DNA from 2 places in the Synechococcus sp. PROS-9-1 genome. Region 1 is predicted to be linked to the other one. Evidence: predicted binding sites of a transcription regulator. Region 1 holds the regulator's gene; the other holds the start of a gene.

Region 1 (7,465 bases):
ACAAAAAAAGTACTAGGAAATCTCTGGGCCTATCTCGGATTAGGTCCCGACCGCTGCGACAGCTGATGCAAGGGGATTCGGCAGATCCTGACCCAACCAGATGCCCACAAGCACCAACGCCGACAACCAAAAGGCCATGACCTGAGGTGGAGGCACCACCTTGATCCGGGTGAGGTCCAGACGGGCCAGCAAGGTGGCAGACGCCAAGATCAACACATCGGAAAGCAAGCTCAGACTGAGCAGATAGAGGCCCACCATGATCACAAGCAGAAGGGTGGTGATCAGGCTGAGCACCCGGCTAGAGGCCATCAATAACGACAGCTGGCGAAGAAGAAGATCTGGCATCGTGCAGAAGAGCACAATCACGAGCGATTGCAACACCTCCACCGTCCAGAACAGGGCGGGAGACACATTTTGCAGAGCAATCAAATGCTCGCTCTCGATCGACCAGTGATGGCCAAGGAAAACTGCAACACCAAACAGCACAAGCAGCAAGGGGGCCCGCAGCGGCAGGACGAGGAAACGAAGAAGAGACATCAGCAAGGAGCCAACGGTTGACTGATGAAATCAGCGAGAAAGCAGATCACAACAACGGAATTGGCTTTCAGACGCTAGCAACAACACACCCAACAGCCTGCCAAAGTAAAACCATTCAAGTCTTCCCGGCATGACCGGCAGTTCCGCCCCCGCCACCCTGACCCCCTTGCAAAAGGGGTTGCTGCTCATGACGGCACTGGTCCTCGCTGCTGGATTATTTCTGCTGCGCAACGGTCTCAACCAGGAAGCACCTCTCGACCAGCTGGCCAGGCAATCGCTGGATCCTGAGGTCGCCCTCAACAACTCCCGGCCCACCGTGCTGGAGTTTTACGCCGATTGGTGTGAGGCCTGCCAAGCCATGGCACCCGCGATGCTCCAAACGGAACAGAATCATGCCGATCAACTTGACGTTGTTCTGGTGAATATCGACAACCCACGCTGGCTGGATTTGATCGACCGGTATGACGTCACAGGGATTCCACAGCTCAATTTATTTTCAGCCGACGGTGTGATGCGCGGCCGTTCGCTTGGAGCGAGAACAGCAGACCAACTGGAATCATTGGCGGTTGCATTGATTAATAATGAGCCGCTGCCTCAGCTTGCAGGAGTTGGTTCCATCAGCAGCGTGACCGCTGCTGAGACGGTTTCAAGCCCAGGCCCCCGCAGCCACAGCTAGACAAAGCATGAACAGTTCATCGCAGACGACACCAATGGACTCTCGTTTTCGAGTTGACCTGATTGCCGCAACCCCGAATCCGCAACAGTGCGTGTATGTGGGAATGCACCAGGACTACAGCGAGGGCTTCGTCGCGGGCGATCGCGAGCAATGGCCGGATGAGACCAAAGCAGGCGAAATCTGCGTCAAACGCCTCCTAGCGGGAGAACGGGGGCATTACGGGCCCATGGAGCATGCCCAGATTGTGTTGAACGTGGGCTGGTTTCCTCATTCCGTGATGCAACAGGCGCGGACGCACCGGGTGGGCGTCAGTTTTGATGTTCAATCCATGCGCTACACAGGCGATCGCATCTGTAGGGCTGCACTTGGAGAACTCGATCTCGAAGAGGTGTTTTATCTGCGCCCCGTTGGTGAGTACAGCGACCGCAAGGGCAAGAAATACCTCTACAGCGAGGCTGAACGCCAAAAAGATTTAAACCACTGCAAAATCAGCGCCGAGCGGTATCAGGAATTGCTTCAGGCGGGCTTTGCGGAAGAACATGCTCGCGGCATCCTCCCCTTCGATTACAGGCAACATTTCGTGGTGAGTTTCACGCTCAGGGCCTTCCTGCATTTCATGGATCTACGCGCCAAGCTCGATGCCCAGCAAGAAATCCGCGAACTCTGCGATTTGATGTGGCCCCATCTCAAAGCTTGGACTCCAGAATTTGCAACTTGGTACGAAAAGACAAGATTGCATAAAGCCCGGCTTGCTCCCTAAAAACAATTTTAGGAATTAACAATCATCATTCATCTCTGAATTCAGCTTGATTTAAACCTTGGCCAGCGTCACCCGCTCGGGTTGATGCTGATATTTACCTTGTCGGTCGCTGTAGGTGGTTTCACAAGGATCCCCTTCAAAAAACAACAACTGGCAGATCCCTTCATTGGCGTAAATACGACAATCAGCACCAGAACTATTACTAAATTCCAAGGTGAGATGACCTTCCCAGCCAGCCTCTGCCGGAGTCGTATTCACAATGATGCCTAAACGGGCATAGGTGCTCTTGCCAAGACAAATGACCGTGATGTTGGGTGGCACTCGCATCTTTTCGAGGGCAACACCGAGGCCATACGAATGCGCCGGAAGGATGAAATAGTCCCCATCCTCGTCATGATGAATGGGGGTTGATTCAAGGTTGTCAGGGTTGAATCGCTTGGGATTCATGATCGTGCCAGGAACATGGCGAAAAATCAAAAACTCCTTAGGCGAAAGCCTCAAGTCGTACCCATAAGAAGAGCAGCCAAAACTAAGAACCGGACTTTTCCGTTGATCCGGATCTAGATGGCGCACTAATCCATTTTGGAAAGGCTCGAGCATCCCTGCATCAGCCTGATCCGTAATCCAGCGATCGTTCTTCAGCATTAGAAACCTCTACGCAATTCCGTGACTTGATCAGCCATCTCCATCATCTCTGCAGGGATCGCCGGCCCCGTCACGATCACATCCATGGCTGATGGCCTTTGCTCCAACACCGACAAGACATCCTCATGGCTCAGATAGCCCAGCTCGATCGCCAAGCCAATCTCATCCAGCACGAGTTGGTCCAACGTGCCTTCCAAGAGATGGGTTTTGCAGATCTCCCAGACCGACTGAACAGCCTCCTTGACCTCATCATCGCGGCTAGAAGCTTCCTCTGAAAGGCATTCCGTCACGGAAGGCCTCAACCATCGAAGTCGATCGCACAGGGTGAGGCGGCTCTCGGGCCCTTGGCCCACACCACCCTTGAGGAACTGGGCGATCAAGACATTGCTACCCAGGCCTGCCGTCCGCAGCGCCTGGCTCAGCACACCAGAAAAGCTCCCCCGAAATGAGGCGGTATGCACCTGGAGCTGCCCTTCTGGAGCTACCAAACGCAGGGGTGGACGAGCCTCTACTGAGGGAAGTCTTCGAAGCCCTGCTTGCTCGAGAGTCCTGTGGTCACCAGTGCGCGGCTCACGGGAATGATGGAGAGGGCTGAGGCTGATGGTCATCACATTCGCCGAGGTCCGGCAAATCCGGATGTGGATGAATCTAGCGGTGAAAATCGAATGCACAAGTGTTTTAACACCATCCATGGTGTGCCAAGCCAACTGGCAGGCTCAAAGCACCTCCGCACCCTGGGCTTATGACCGATACCTCTCGCAATGACGGACGTCAGCCGGGCGACCTTCGCCCCTTCTCGATCAGCTGGGATCCCATGGGATTTGCCCTGAGTTCAGTGATCATCCACAGCGGACGCACCGCTGTTCTTTGCAGCGTTTGTCATCAAGAAGGGGTGCCTCGCTGGCGCAAAGATCAAGGCAAGGGGTGGCTCAGCGCCGAATACCGACTCCTGCCTGGATCAACTCCGGAGCGTCAAAACAGAGAACTGCTCAAATTGAGCGGACGCACCCAAGAGATTCAGCGCCTAATCGGCCGCAGCCTGCGCGCAGCCATCAACATGGAAGCTCTCGGCGAAAACACGTTGAGAATCGATTGCGATGTGATTCAGGCGGATGCAGGCACCCGCACCGCTGCGATCAGCGGATCTTGGGTCGCGCTTCAACGCGCCTGTGAGCGTCTTGTTCAACAAGGGGTCCTCAACACCAACCCTGTCCAATCCCAGGTGGCCGCCGTCTCCGTTGGCGTGATCCACAATCGCCCCCTTCTCGATCTCGACTACAGCGAAGACAGCCAAGCCGATGTGGATCTCAACATCGTGATGAACGAAGAAGGGCATTTGCTGGAGCTGCAGGGCACTGCGGAAGGAGCTCCTTTTAGCCGTGACCAGCTCAATGCCCTTCTTGACCTAGCCGAGCCTGGCCTGAAGCAGATCATGAACGATCAAAGAACGGCGCTCTCCGCTAGGTGAAAATGCGGAGTTTCGTGTTCCTTGCTACATGAGCAGGAGGGGCTGATCCATAGCATCCCGAAGTACGAGTAGGGACCATGGGCGAGGTCAGCCGCGGCTTCAGCCGCTACGCACCACCAACAATTCGCCCGGTGGGCTCGAACTTCGGAAGCCCCTCGGTTCCAGCCAGCCGCACCCTTCAAGACGTTATTCGGGGACTCGATGGTGCCAATACCGAGATGGTGGAGCGTGGGAAAACCATCTTTTTCCCTGGCGACCCTGCTGAAAAGGTCTATCTCATTCGACGAGGTGCCGTCCGCCTCTCCAGGGTTTACGAATCTGGAGAGGAAATCACTGTTGCCTTGTTACGTGAAAACAGTTTGTTTGGGGTTCTGTCGTTACTAACAGGTCACCGCTCTGATCGCTTCTACCACTCAATCGCTTTCACAAGAGTGGAGATGGTGACGGCTCCAGCCACATCTGTTCGGCAGGCTATCGAAGCTGACACCAGTGTTGGCTTGCTGTTGTTGCAGGGTCTGTCCAGCAGGATTCTTCAGACCGAAACGATGATCGAAACCCTCACCCATCGGGACATGTCATCTCGGCTGGTGAGTTTTCTGCTGGTGCTGTGTCGAGATTTCGGCGTGCCTGGTCAACGTGGCATCACCATCGACCTACGCCTTTCACACCAAGCCATCGCCGAGGCCATCGGTTCCACACGCGTGACAATCACTCGTCTCCTTGGGGACCTCAAGTCATCGAGCCTTGTCGATATCGATCGCAAAAAGATCACTGTTCTCGATCCAATCGCTCTAGCCAAACGGTTCAGCTGACCATTCAGGTGAAGATGGAGCTCACGTCCGAACTCTGATCCTTCATTCTCCGTGACCGGTTGGTTTCTACTTCTCGCTTTGCTTGTGCTTGGAGGCGTGCTCTCCACTCTGGGAGACCGCCTTGGCTCTCGCGTAGGGAAAGCTCGGCTGAGCTTGCTTGGACTGCGTCCGAAGCGCACGGCAGTGGTGATTACGGTGTTAACGGGCAGCCTGATTAGTGCGCTTTCCCTTGGACTCTTGCTGTTGGTGAGTCGGCAGCTGAGGGTCGGCCTGTTTGAACTCAATGCTCTCGAATCCAAATTGCGGAGCAGTCGCGCCGACCTCAAAACAAGCAAACGCGCTCAGAAGCAAGCCGGCAAAGAGCTCACAACGGCCCAACAGCGAGCGGCAGAACTGCGTCGCACCCTCAAGCCCCTCCAGGAACAAACCCGATCCTTAGAAGAGGAGCGGCAGCGATTGAGCCAAGACGTGGATGCGAAAGATGTTGAGATCCAACGCACCGAGCAGGAACTCTCGGCCGTGCGCTCGCAAATTCGTAGTGGCGAGAAGGAACTCAATCAACTGGAAGACTCTCTCTTAGCGCTGCGGCGCGGAAACGTCGCCATTAGCAGCGGTCAGCCACTTGCCACCGCGACCCTGAAGCTCGAACGCCCCGATCAGGCAAAAGCGGTCATTGATCAGCTACTGCGAGACGCCAATCTTCAGGCCTATCAAAAAGTGCTTCCTGGCCAACCGGTTGAGCGCCAGCTCCTGCTGGTTCCTCGACCCGATATCCAGCGCTTGGAGCAAACGATTCGCAAACCTGGAACCTGGGTTGTGAACATCCGCTCAGCAGCCAATGTGCTCCTTGGCGAAACCGTTGTGTACGCCTTCCCTGAAGTGCGCCCCAATGTCACGGTAACCAGGGAGGGTGAGGTGTTAGCCCGCACCACCCTCGCGAGCAATGAACGTGACCCAGAAGCCGTACGCAACCGACTGAACCTTCTCCTTGCCTCCACCTTGGCCGAGGTGCAAAGACGCGGTTCTCTCAGCAAGGGCCTGCAATTTGATGGCAGTGCCATCAATGCGCTTGGCCAAGAGCTGATCGACCGCAACGGAGGACTCACTGCGCTGGAAGCGGTCGCTTTACGGCGCAGCGAAACGGCAGATCCGATCGCCATTCAGTTGCGCCTCAGCCAATGAAACGCGTCGTAGCCCTGGATCCCGGTCGAAGCAAATGTGGGTTGCTGCTAGCAGACACCGCCACGAACACCGTGCTTCAAGGCAGGGTGATCCCCAGCACTGAGGTCCTTGAGCAGCTTCGCGCCTGGATGGAGGAGGCTCAGGGGACGTCAGCTCAGATTGATGAGCTGGTGATCGGTGATGGCACCAGCAGCACGATCTGGCAACAACAACTTCCCTCAAGCCTGAAGGTCCGCGTCGTGGACGAAACCGGGACCACCCTGCGAGCCCGAGAGCGTTACTGGCAGTTATGGCCTTCACGGGGCTGGAAACGCTTGCTTCCTGCGGGCCTGCGCATCCCATATGGCGATCTCGACGCCATCGCCGCACTCGTGATCCTCGAAGATTATTTAGATCGGCCTTTGCAATGGCCAGGTCCCGATCCCCTCAAAACCGGGCCCTCACCGTGAAGGTGTAGTCCCCTCCCGGCTCAAGGTCATAGTCAGATTTCACAAGAAAACGCAGGAGCGCGTCTTGAATCAAAGCTCGCCCCAGAGAGGGCTCCACACTCAGCTCACCACGATCAAAAAACCAGCTGAACTGCCAATTGAAGCCTCCGGCCCGGACGTCTCCTTCCAAACATTGATCCGCAAAACTCTGGCGTTGAACCCGCAGATGGGCGGTAGTAACGGGTAGCGCTGCCATCACGCCTCAGTGCTGGTGGGAGCCAGCTGAAGCCCATTGATGTGATTCCCTGCCAGATCGAGACCTTGCCGCTGAATCCTCTCCAAACCATCAACGACCTCCAACAGAACCTTGTCGAGAAGGAGCTCCTCATCACGACTGAAACTTCCCAGCACGTGCGACACCGTTCGTGCCTTGCGCTCACTGGGATTTTGTCCGGGTGCACCGATTCCAATCCGCAGACGCGCAAAATCCTGCGTGCCGAGATGCTGAATGGTGCTTTTAAGGCCGTTATGGCCACCAGCAGACCCGCGGGCCCGCAAACGTAAACGTCCAAGCGGCAGATCCATATCGTCGACGAGGACCAAGAGCTGATGCAGCTCAAACCCAAACCAATCCAATGCAGACCGAATCGAGCGCCCGCTGTCGTTCATGAAGGTTTGGGGCATCAACAACCGCAATCGCTTGTCCCCAGCACCCAGATCAGCAAGCTGACCTTGGAGCTTGGGAATGGAACGGAAGCCGCCACCCTCCCGAGAAGCCAGACGTTCCAAGACCATGAAGCCAACGTTATGTCGTGTGTTGGCGTAGCGGTTGCCTGGGTTCCCCAACCCCACCACTAAGCGGAGATCACCGCGATTCATCGACTCAATCGGAAGGGGATGTTGGCTCTGATTTTGGCGCAACCACTGGAGAGACAACAGTTTCAGCTGATGCTTCTA
Region 2 (7,465 bases), 830 kb from region 1:
GGCTTGCTGGGCCGCATTTACGGTCAAGTGCCTGGTTTGGTCCCAACCGTTGTTGCGGTCTTGGCAGTGGTGATGGGACTCAATCTGCTCGGGGTGGTTCGCATCCCCCTCCCCGCCGGGCCAGACCCGATGCGTTGGACCAGCAAGGTGCCCGCTCCGCTAGCCCCGGTCGCAGCAGGGTTGGCATTTGGGCTCGCTGCTTCACCCTGCACAACACCCGTACTGGCCGTTCTACTGGGCTGGATTGCCAGCACAGGACGCCCGCTCCTCGGCGTGCTCATGCTGACAAGCTTCGGCATGGGTCAAGTGCTGCCTTTGCTGCTCGCAGGCAACTTGGCAGCCTCTCTGCCGCGCTTGCTGGCGTTGCGGCCTATCGGCCGGTGGGTTCCACCGATCAGTGGCGTAATCCTGCTGGCCACAGGCAGTCTCACCTTATTAGCGAGACTGACCTGATCCGATGGCTGCCCTTCGCCGACTCTTCGCCCTGATCTCGGATCTTCGTTTGGCGATCCTGCTGCTGCTGCTGATTGCAGGAGCAAGCGCCCTTGGAACCATTCTTCCGCAAAACGAAGCGCCTGATTTGTATCTCGAGCGTTTCAATGCCGACCCATGGCTCGGATTGATCAATGGCGAACAGATGTTGCAACTGCAGCTGGACAGCATCTATTCCAGCGTGTGGTTTTTAAGCCTTTTGGCTTGGCTGGGATTGGCCTTGATCTTGTGCAGCTGGCGTCGTCAATGGCCAGCACTGATCGCCACCACGCGCTGGATTGACTATCGCCAACCCAGGCAACTCAGCAAGTTGGCGTTAGCCGAATCGATTCGCTGTTCCGACGGTGAGTCGGCCTTAAACACGCTGACTTCGCAGCTCCAGAAGCAAGGCTGGCAGGTTCAGAGGCATGAGGATCGCCTGGCAGCCCGGCGCGGCGTGATTGGCAAGGTTGGCCCCTTATTGGTTCACACCGGCTTGGTGCTGCTGCTCATCGGGGCTGCATGGGGAGCATTGTCTGGAAACCGCTTGGAACGCTTCCTTGCACCTGGCCGAGCCCTTGATCTGCTTGACCCCTCTGGCAACAACCGGCTCTCGCTCACCCTCGAGCGCTTCGCGATTGAGCGTGATCCAGCGGGACGCACCGAACAATTCCGATCAACGCTGAGGCTTGATCCACCAGGAGGGCCTTCAGAGCAGCGCATGATCAGCGTGAATCATCCGCTCCGATATCGAGGCATGACTGTTTATCAAGCGGATTGGTCGCTGGCTGCGATCACCGTGCAGATCGGCAAGAGTCCTCAACTGCAATTACCCCTCCGTAGTTTTCCCGAACTCGGCGAACAAATTTGGGGTCTTGTGCTTCCCACACGCCCGGATGGATCCGAACCAGTGCTGATGAGCACGAGCAGTGAACAAGGCCCTGTTCAGGTGTTCGATGCAGACGGATCGCTACTTGGCAACCTGCGACCTGGCGGAGCATCCGCTGAAATCAAAGGACTTCCTCTAAGGGTGGCCGAGATCATGCCTGCCAGCGGACTCCTCCTCAAACGTGACCCTGGCGTGCCACTCGTTTATGCAGGTTTCGCGATCACATTGCTTGGCGGAGGCCTCAGCTTGATCGCAACCCGACAACTATGGGCCGTACTCGACCCGCCACCGTTTCAGCCATCTAACAGAAAGCTGCACATCGGCGGGCTTTGCAATCGAAATCTCGCTGGCTTGGCTGCTGAATTGCCAATCCTGATCAGCAGGGTTGACGGGTCCCGTGACTGACTCTCACGACCGTGTGAACGTTTCCACGAGGGTTGAAATCAGCTTCTAGCTGCATCCAAACAGGAGCACAGGCCGTCACCAAATCATCAAGAATTTTGTTCGCCACCTCTTCATGGGAAATCGAAGTGTTGCGAAAATGATTGATGTACAACTTGATCGCTTTCAGCTCGACCACTCGAGGTCCTGGCTGATAAATCAAGCGCAACACCGCGAAATCCGGATACCCCGAAAACGGGCAGAGGCACGTAAATTCCGGCAATTCGATCGATACCTCATAGGGGCGTGCGGGCCTTGGGTTGTCGAAACAGATCAACTCCGCATCTGCAATAGCCCTTTCGCCATATAGCGGAGTTTTGGTGAGCTCAGTGCCGGGGTTGCTCATAAAACGAGTGCGGAAAACTCCAGCGCACGACCCTAAAGCCAGTCCTCCACAAATGTTGAGTGGGGCCCAGAACTGCTTTATTTGGTATCAACGCGTACAACTCATCGGCCGGAATACAGGCCTAATGGATAAAAGTTGGGAGCGCTAGCAATGGATCTCAGTCTGATTACCGAAGGACAAGCTTTCCGACTACAGCCTGAGAGCGTTCACGGCATGCTGTGGCTCCAGACTCATTTTGAGGAGTCCCATTGGGAGCTTCTCGCTGAGGGCCTTGCCACGGTGAGTCATTCCAATGCCGATGAGCTCATTGAGGATGCCTCGAACGCCGGATTGAACCTTTCTCCTCTTCCGGTCCTGTCATCTCAGCTCAATTCCTGACACACTCAGGGGAGCGATTACTCAACAACTCATGAAAAAGGTCGAAGCCGTCATCCGTCCCTTCAAGCTTGAGGACGTCAAATTGGCTTTAGTTAATGCCGGAATCGTTGGCATGACAGTGAGCGAAGTGCGCGGCTTCGGTCGGCAGAAGGGGCAAGTAGAGCGATATCGCGGTTCAGAATTCACTGTTGAATTTCTGCAGAAGCTGAAAGTGGACGTTGTGATCGACGACGACCGCGTCGACGATGTGATTAACGCCATTGCGGAAGCAGCGAAAACAGGCGAGATCGGCGACGGCAAGATTTTTGTCTCATCTGTCGACACCGTCGTGCGCATTCGCACCGGAGATCGTGACAGCTCAGCTCTCTGATTTCAGCGTGTCCTGAACCACCTGCTGAACCTTTTCATCAGAGATCTGTTGTGGCGCAAGCTCGCTTAACCACAACATGTATTCGTGGTTGCCAGCAGGACCGGTAATCGGAGACCCCACAATTCCCTGGGCATTCCAGCCCAGGGAATGTGCAGCAGAGATCACTGATGCAATCGCATCCCTGTGAGCCAAACCATCTCTGACCACACCCCCTTTACCCACCCGATCGCGTCCTACCTCAAACTGAGGCTTCACCAACACCAATGCTTCGCTCCCCTGCGGTTGCAGCAAGGCACGAATCGCTGGAAGGACGAGTGCAAGGGAGATAAACGACACGTCTGCGACAGCCAGTGTGGGGAGGACGTCATCAGGCCCATAAAGCTCAGCTGCGCTCAGTCGACGCAAGTTGGTGCGCTCTCTAAGAACAACGCGTTCATCAATGCGCAAACTCCAGGCCGTCTGGCCATAGCCAACGTCAATGCCATAAACCCGACCGGCCCCGTGTTGCAGCAAACAATCGGTGAAGCCACCCGTCGAAATTCCACCATCAAGGCAGGTGCGCCCCTCCACCGAGACAGGAAATGCCTCCAGCGCTGCCAGCAACTTTTCACCCCCTCTTGAAACAAACCGAGGAGGCTGCTCCACGATCAATTCGAGATCGGGCAAAACCGTGTGACCTGGCTTGTCGAGCAGCTGGCCCCGACGGTCTCTGACCTTGCCAGCACGAATGAGCTGTTGTGCTTGCTGACGGGATGCCGCCAAGCCCAACGTCAGCATGTGGAGATCTAAACGCTGTTTACGAGCCATTTCGACATAAAAGCACCGTGAAACCGAAACAAATACCGGAGTTCCACCCGGAGTTCCACAGACCTCCCTGAAGATCTTCGCAAGCCGCACGCAGTCCGTGTCAGCCAACAACGTCTTCAACATCAAAAGCGGACGCCGCCCATCCCTTCGTGCCACGTTTTGTCGCAAGTCCAGCGAGGCGTCGAACCGCGTCCTCGAACTGCTCGCTCCAGGCTCATTCGTCACCCTCGATAACCACCCCACAGATCTTCCTCCCTTTCAAGTGATCGAATGTCGGGGCGGCCTGTGCTGGGTGCGTCAGCAAGCTTGGGGACAGAACGTTCAGTGGGAAGTTGAGCATCGCCGTCTCACCTCCGCTTAGCGCCACGCGCAATGTCCAAGCCTTCAGCGCCATACATTGGTTGAGTTGTCGCCACGCGCTGGCCCTTGATCGAGAGATACACCCTGCCCGAGATGGGCGAGATCTGGACAGACCGGGCCAAATACCAAAGTTGGCTGGATGTTGAGGTTGCGGCCTGTGAGGCCAACTGCAGGCTTGGTCGTGTTCCAAAGGACGCGATGCAAACGATCCGCGAACAGTCGGCGTTTGAACCCGAGCGGATCCTTGAGATCGAGGCCGAGGTCCGCCACGACGTCATCGCCTTCTTGACGAATGTGAATGAGCACGTTGGCGATGCTGGGCGTTACATCCACGTCGGCATGACGAGTAGCGACGTCCTTGATACAGGCCTGGCGCTGCAGTTGAAAGCCTCCGTCGCGCTCCTACGCCAGGAGTTGGCGAGCTTGGACGCCGCGATTACCAAACTGGCGAGTGAACACAAAGCCACCGTGATGATCGGCCGTTCTCACGCGATCCATGGCGAACCGATCACCTTTGGATTCAAGCTGGCTGGCTGGCTGGCCGAAACCCGCCGCAATCGTGAGCGCCTAGCTCGGCTAGAGGGTGATGTAGCCATAGGCCAGGTGAGCGGAGCGATGGGCACCTACGCCAATACAGATCCAGAGGTGGAAAAACTCACCTGCGAGATTCTTGGCCTCACTCCCGACACGGCGAGCACCCAGGTGATCTCCCGCGATCGCCATGCCGATTACGTGCAGATCCTCGCCCTGGTTGGCGCCTCGCTCGATCGCTTCGCCACAGAGATTCGCAACCTGCAGCGCACCGATGTTCTGGAGGTCGAAGAAAGCTTCGCCAAGGGACAGAAAGGCAGCTCGGCCATGCCCCATAAACGCAATCCGATTCGCAGCGAACGGATCAGCGGTTTAGCGCGAGTGCTGCGCAGCTACGTGGTGGCAGCCCTGGAAAACGTGGCTCTCTGGCACGAACGTGACATCAGCCACAGCTCAACAGAACGGATGATGCTGCCGGACTGCTCGGTGACCCTGCACTTCATGCTGCGCGAGATGACCGCCGTCATCTCTGGCCTCGGGGTTTACCCAGAGAACATGATCCGCAACATGAATGTCTACGGAGGCGTGGTTTTCAGCCAACGGGTCCTGCTCGCCCTCGTGGATGGCGGTATGAGCCGGGAGAATGCCTACGAAGTTGTGCAGCGCAACGCCCACAGCGCTTGGAACACCAATGGTGGTGACTTCCGCGCCAACCTTCAAAGCGATCCCGAGGTGAGCAACAAGCTCAATGCAGACCAACTGGCTGAGTGTTTCAGTACCCAGCTGCACCAAGCCAACCTAGGGGTGGTCTGGGAGCGACTCGGCCTCTGAGTCAATGTTCTGGACTCCCTATGCCGACTGGATTTACGTGGTGGTTAGCGTGAGCGGGATGCTGCTCATCATCGTGCTGGTGCTACGCCCTGAAGCAAAGCCATGACCCAAACAACTAGGACCGAACACGACAGCATGGGGGCCGTCGAGGTGCCGGCTGAGGCCCTTTGGGGGGCACAGACTCAGCGATCTCTCCAGAACTTCGCCATCAGTGATGACCGCATTCCTGTTGATCTGATCCATGCTCTAGCGCAAATCAAACAGGCGGCAGCGATCGTGAACGCTCGCCTGGGGGTGTTGGATGACAACCGACGCGATCTGATCGTGAAAGTGGCGGCTGACATTGCCGAGGGGCGTCACGACGACCAGTTCCCTCTGAGGGTTTGGCAAACCGGTAGCGGCACCCAAACGAACATGAATGTCAATGAGGTGATCAGCAACCTCGTGTCGCAGAGCGAGGGGGAGCCATTAGGCAGCCATCAGCCTGTACACCCCAACGATCACGTCAACCGCTCTCAGTCGACCAACGACGCCTTCCCAGCGGCGATCCACATCGCTGCTGCCGCTGGCATCCAACACCGGCTGTTGCCGGAAGTCCAACGTCTCAGCGAGGCTTTTGCCTCCAAGAGTGAGGCCTGGCAAGACATCGTGAAGATTGGCCGCACCCACCTGCAGGATGCGGTGCCGCTCACCCTTGGCCAAGAAGCTTCGGCCTGGCGCGATCAACTCAGCAGTGCCAGGAACCGAATCGAAACATCACTGCAGGAGCTATTCCCGCTCCCTCTCGGCGGCACCGCCGTTGGAACGGGCCTAAATGCCCCGGAAGGATTCGCCGACCAAGCTGCGACTGAACTGGCGCGCCTGAGCGGCTTGCCCTTGGTCTCGGCTCCGAACAAATTTGCTGTGATGGCAAGCCATGACGGACTGGTGAATGCCATGGGCCAGCTGCGACTCCTCGCGGTGAGCTTGCTAAAGATCGCCAACGATCTCCGTCTGCTCGCCTGTGGCCCCCGCGCCGGCTTAGCGGAACTGCATTTGCCTGAAAACGAACCAGGCAGTTCGATCATGCCTGGCAAGGTAAACCCAACCCAGTGCGAAGCGATGGCCATGGTTTGCACCCAGGTGATCGGCCTCGATGCAGCCGTTGCGATGGCCGGGGCCGGCGGCCACCTGCAGATGAATGTCTACAAACCACTGATCGGCTTCAACCTGCTGCAGACGATCAAGTTGCTCACCGATGCCTGCCACTCCTTCAGGGTGGCCATGGTGGAAGGCATCGAACCCAATCGCAGTCGCATCCAGCGCGACGTGGAGCAATCCCTGATGCTCGTCACTCCGCTGGCACCTGTGATCGGTTACGACAAGGCCAGTGCAATCGCTAAGTACGCCCACGAGCAGGGATCAAGCCTGCGCGATGCGGCCCTAGAGCTGGGCTATGTCAGTGCAGCGGAGTTCGACCAAATTATTGACCCTGCGGCCATGACAAACCCTTGACCCGCTCAGGCAGCCCGTTCAGTCGCTGGATTAAGACCGCTGGATTCGGCAGCCGCGGCCTTGAGCAGCTGGTCAGCCTCGGCAACCGGGAAACGATTGATCGCGTTTAAGGCCAAACGGGCGTTCTTGCGCAGCTGCTCACTAATCGCCTCGCAGTAGGGCACCTGGGCCAGTAGATCCACCGTGCGCCGCATGATCCGCACCACATCGCCTTCATCCAAAGAGGTGTTAGCAATCAGATCATTCCAGGTTGTCCCCTTGGCCCAAGCCTCCACCAATCCCATCAATTCAGGCTCCCACCAAGCTGGCACCACCACCTTGAAGCGCTCCTGAGCCCTTAGAAGCTCCCGACGGATCCCTGACAAATCATGCAGGGCCTCTTCCGCAAGAGGAGGCACCGGAAATGCGCTCCAAAGATCTGGGCGATTCACCTCCGTGCTGATCGCCTCAAACACTGCGGCCAGTTCTGCCGGAGGCAACTCATCGAGATGACCGCTCATCAGTGCCAGGCCTAGCCAGAGCTCGTTATCGCCACGAAGAGCGGCAA

Evidence for each region. Region 1 encodes NtcA, which controls nitrogen genes in cyanobacteria. Its sites were predicted from a motif close to GTANCNNNNGNTAC; they were not measured.
Region 2: a site for NtcA is predicted at 2,232-2,245, ahead of queF (preQ(1) synthase). Genes of this name have one in related genera too.

Annotation. Positions count from the first base shown of each region.
Region 1 is NZ_CP047961.1:322,007-329,471, reverse strand. It holds gene SynPROS91_RS01595 (transglycosylase SLT domain-containing protein) at 1-66, shown strand, start outside; gene SynPROS91_RS01590 (hypothetical protein) at 40-537, opposite strand; gene SynPROS91_RS01585 (thioredoxin domain-containing protein) at 668-1,213, shown strand; gene thyX (FAD-dependent thymidylate synthase) at 1,248-1,973, shown strand; gene dcd (dCTP deaminase) at 2,025-2,618, opposite strand; gene SynPROS91_RS01570 (cob(I)yrinic acid a,c-diamide adenosyltransferase) at 2,618-3,226, opposite strand; gene rph (ribonuclease PH) at 3,361-4,086, shown strand; gene ntcA (global nitrogen regulator NtcA) at 4,164-4,898, shown strand; gene SynPROS91_RS01555 (DUF3084 domain-containing protein) at 4,950-6,080, shown strand; gene SynPROS91_RS01550 (Holliday junction resolvase RuvX) at 6,077-6,529, shown strand; gene SynPROS91_RS01545 (DUF3146 family protein) at 6,507-6,764, opposite strand; gene pth (aminoacyl-tRNA hydrolase) at 6,764-7,387, opposite strand; gene SynPROS91_RS01535 (TatA/E family twin arginine-targeting protein translocase) at 7,392-7,465, opposite strand, start outside.
Region 2 is NZ_CP047961.1:1,764,025-1,771,489, forward strand. It holds gene SynPROS91_RS09540 (cytochrome c biogenesis CcdA family protein) at 1-453, shown strand, start outside; gene SynPROS91_RS09545 (cytochrome c biogenesis protein ResB) at 458-1,765, shown strand; gene queF (preQ(1) synthase) at 1,737-2,147, opposite strand; gene SynPROS91_RS09555 (hypothetical protein) at 2,298-2,525, shown strand; gene SynPROS91_RS09560 (P-II family nitrogen regulator) at 2,557-2,895, shown strand; gene SynPROS91_RS09565 (TlyA family RNA methyltransferase) at 2,884-3,702, opposite strand; gene SynPROS91_RS09570 (hypothetical protein) at 3,800-4,063, shown strand; gene purB (adenylosuccinate lyase) at 4,129-5,424, shown strand; gene SynPROS91_RS09580 (adenylosuccinate lyase) at 5,429-5,530, shown strand; gene fumC (class II fumarate hydratase) at 5,527-6,918, shown strand; gene SynPROS91_RS09590 (RNA helicase) at 6,924-7,465, opposite strand, start outside.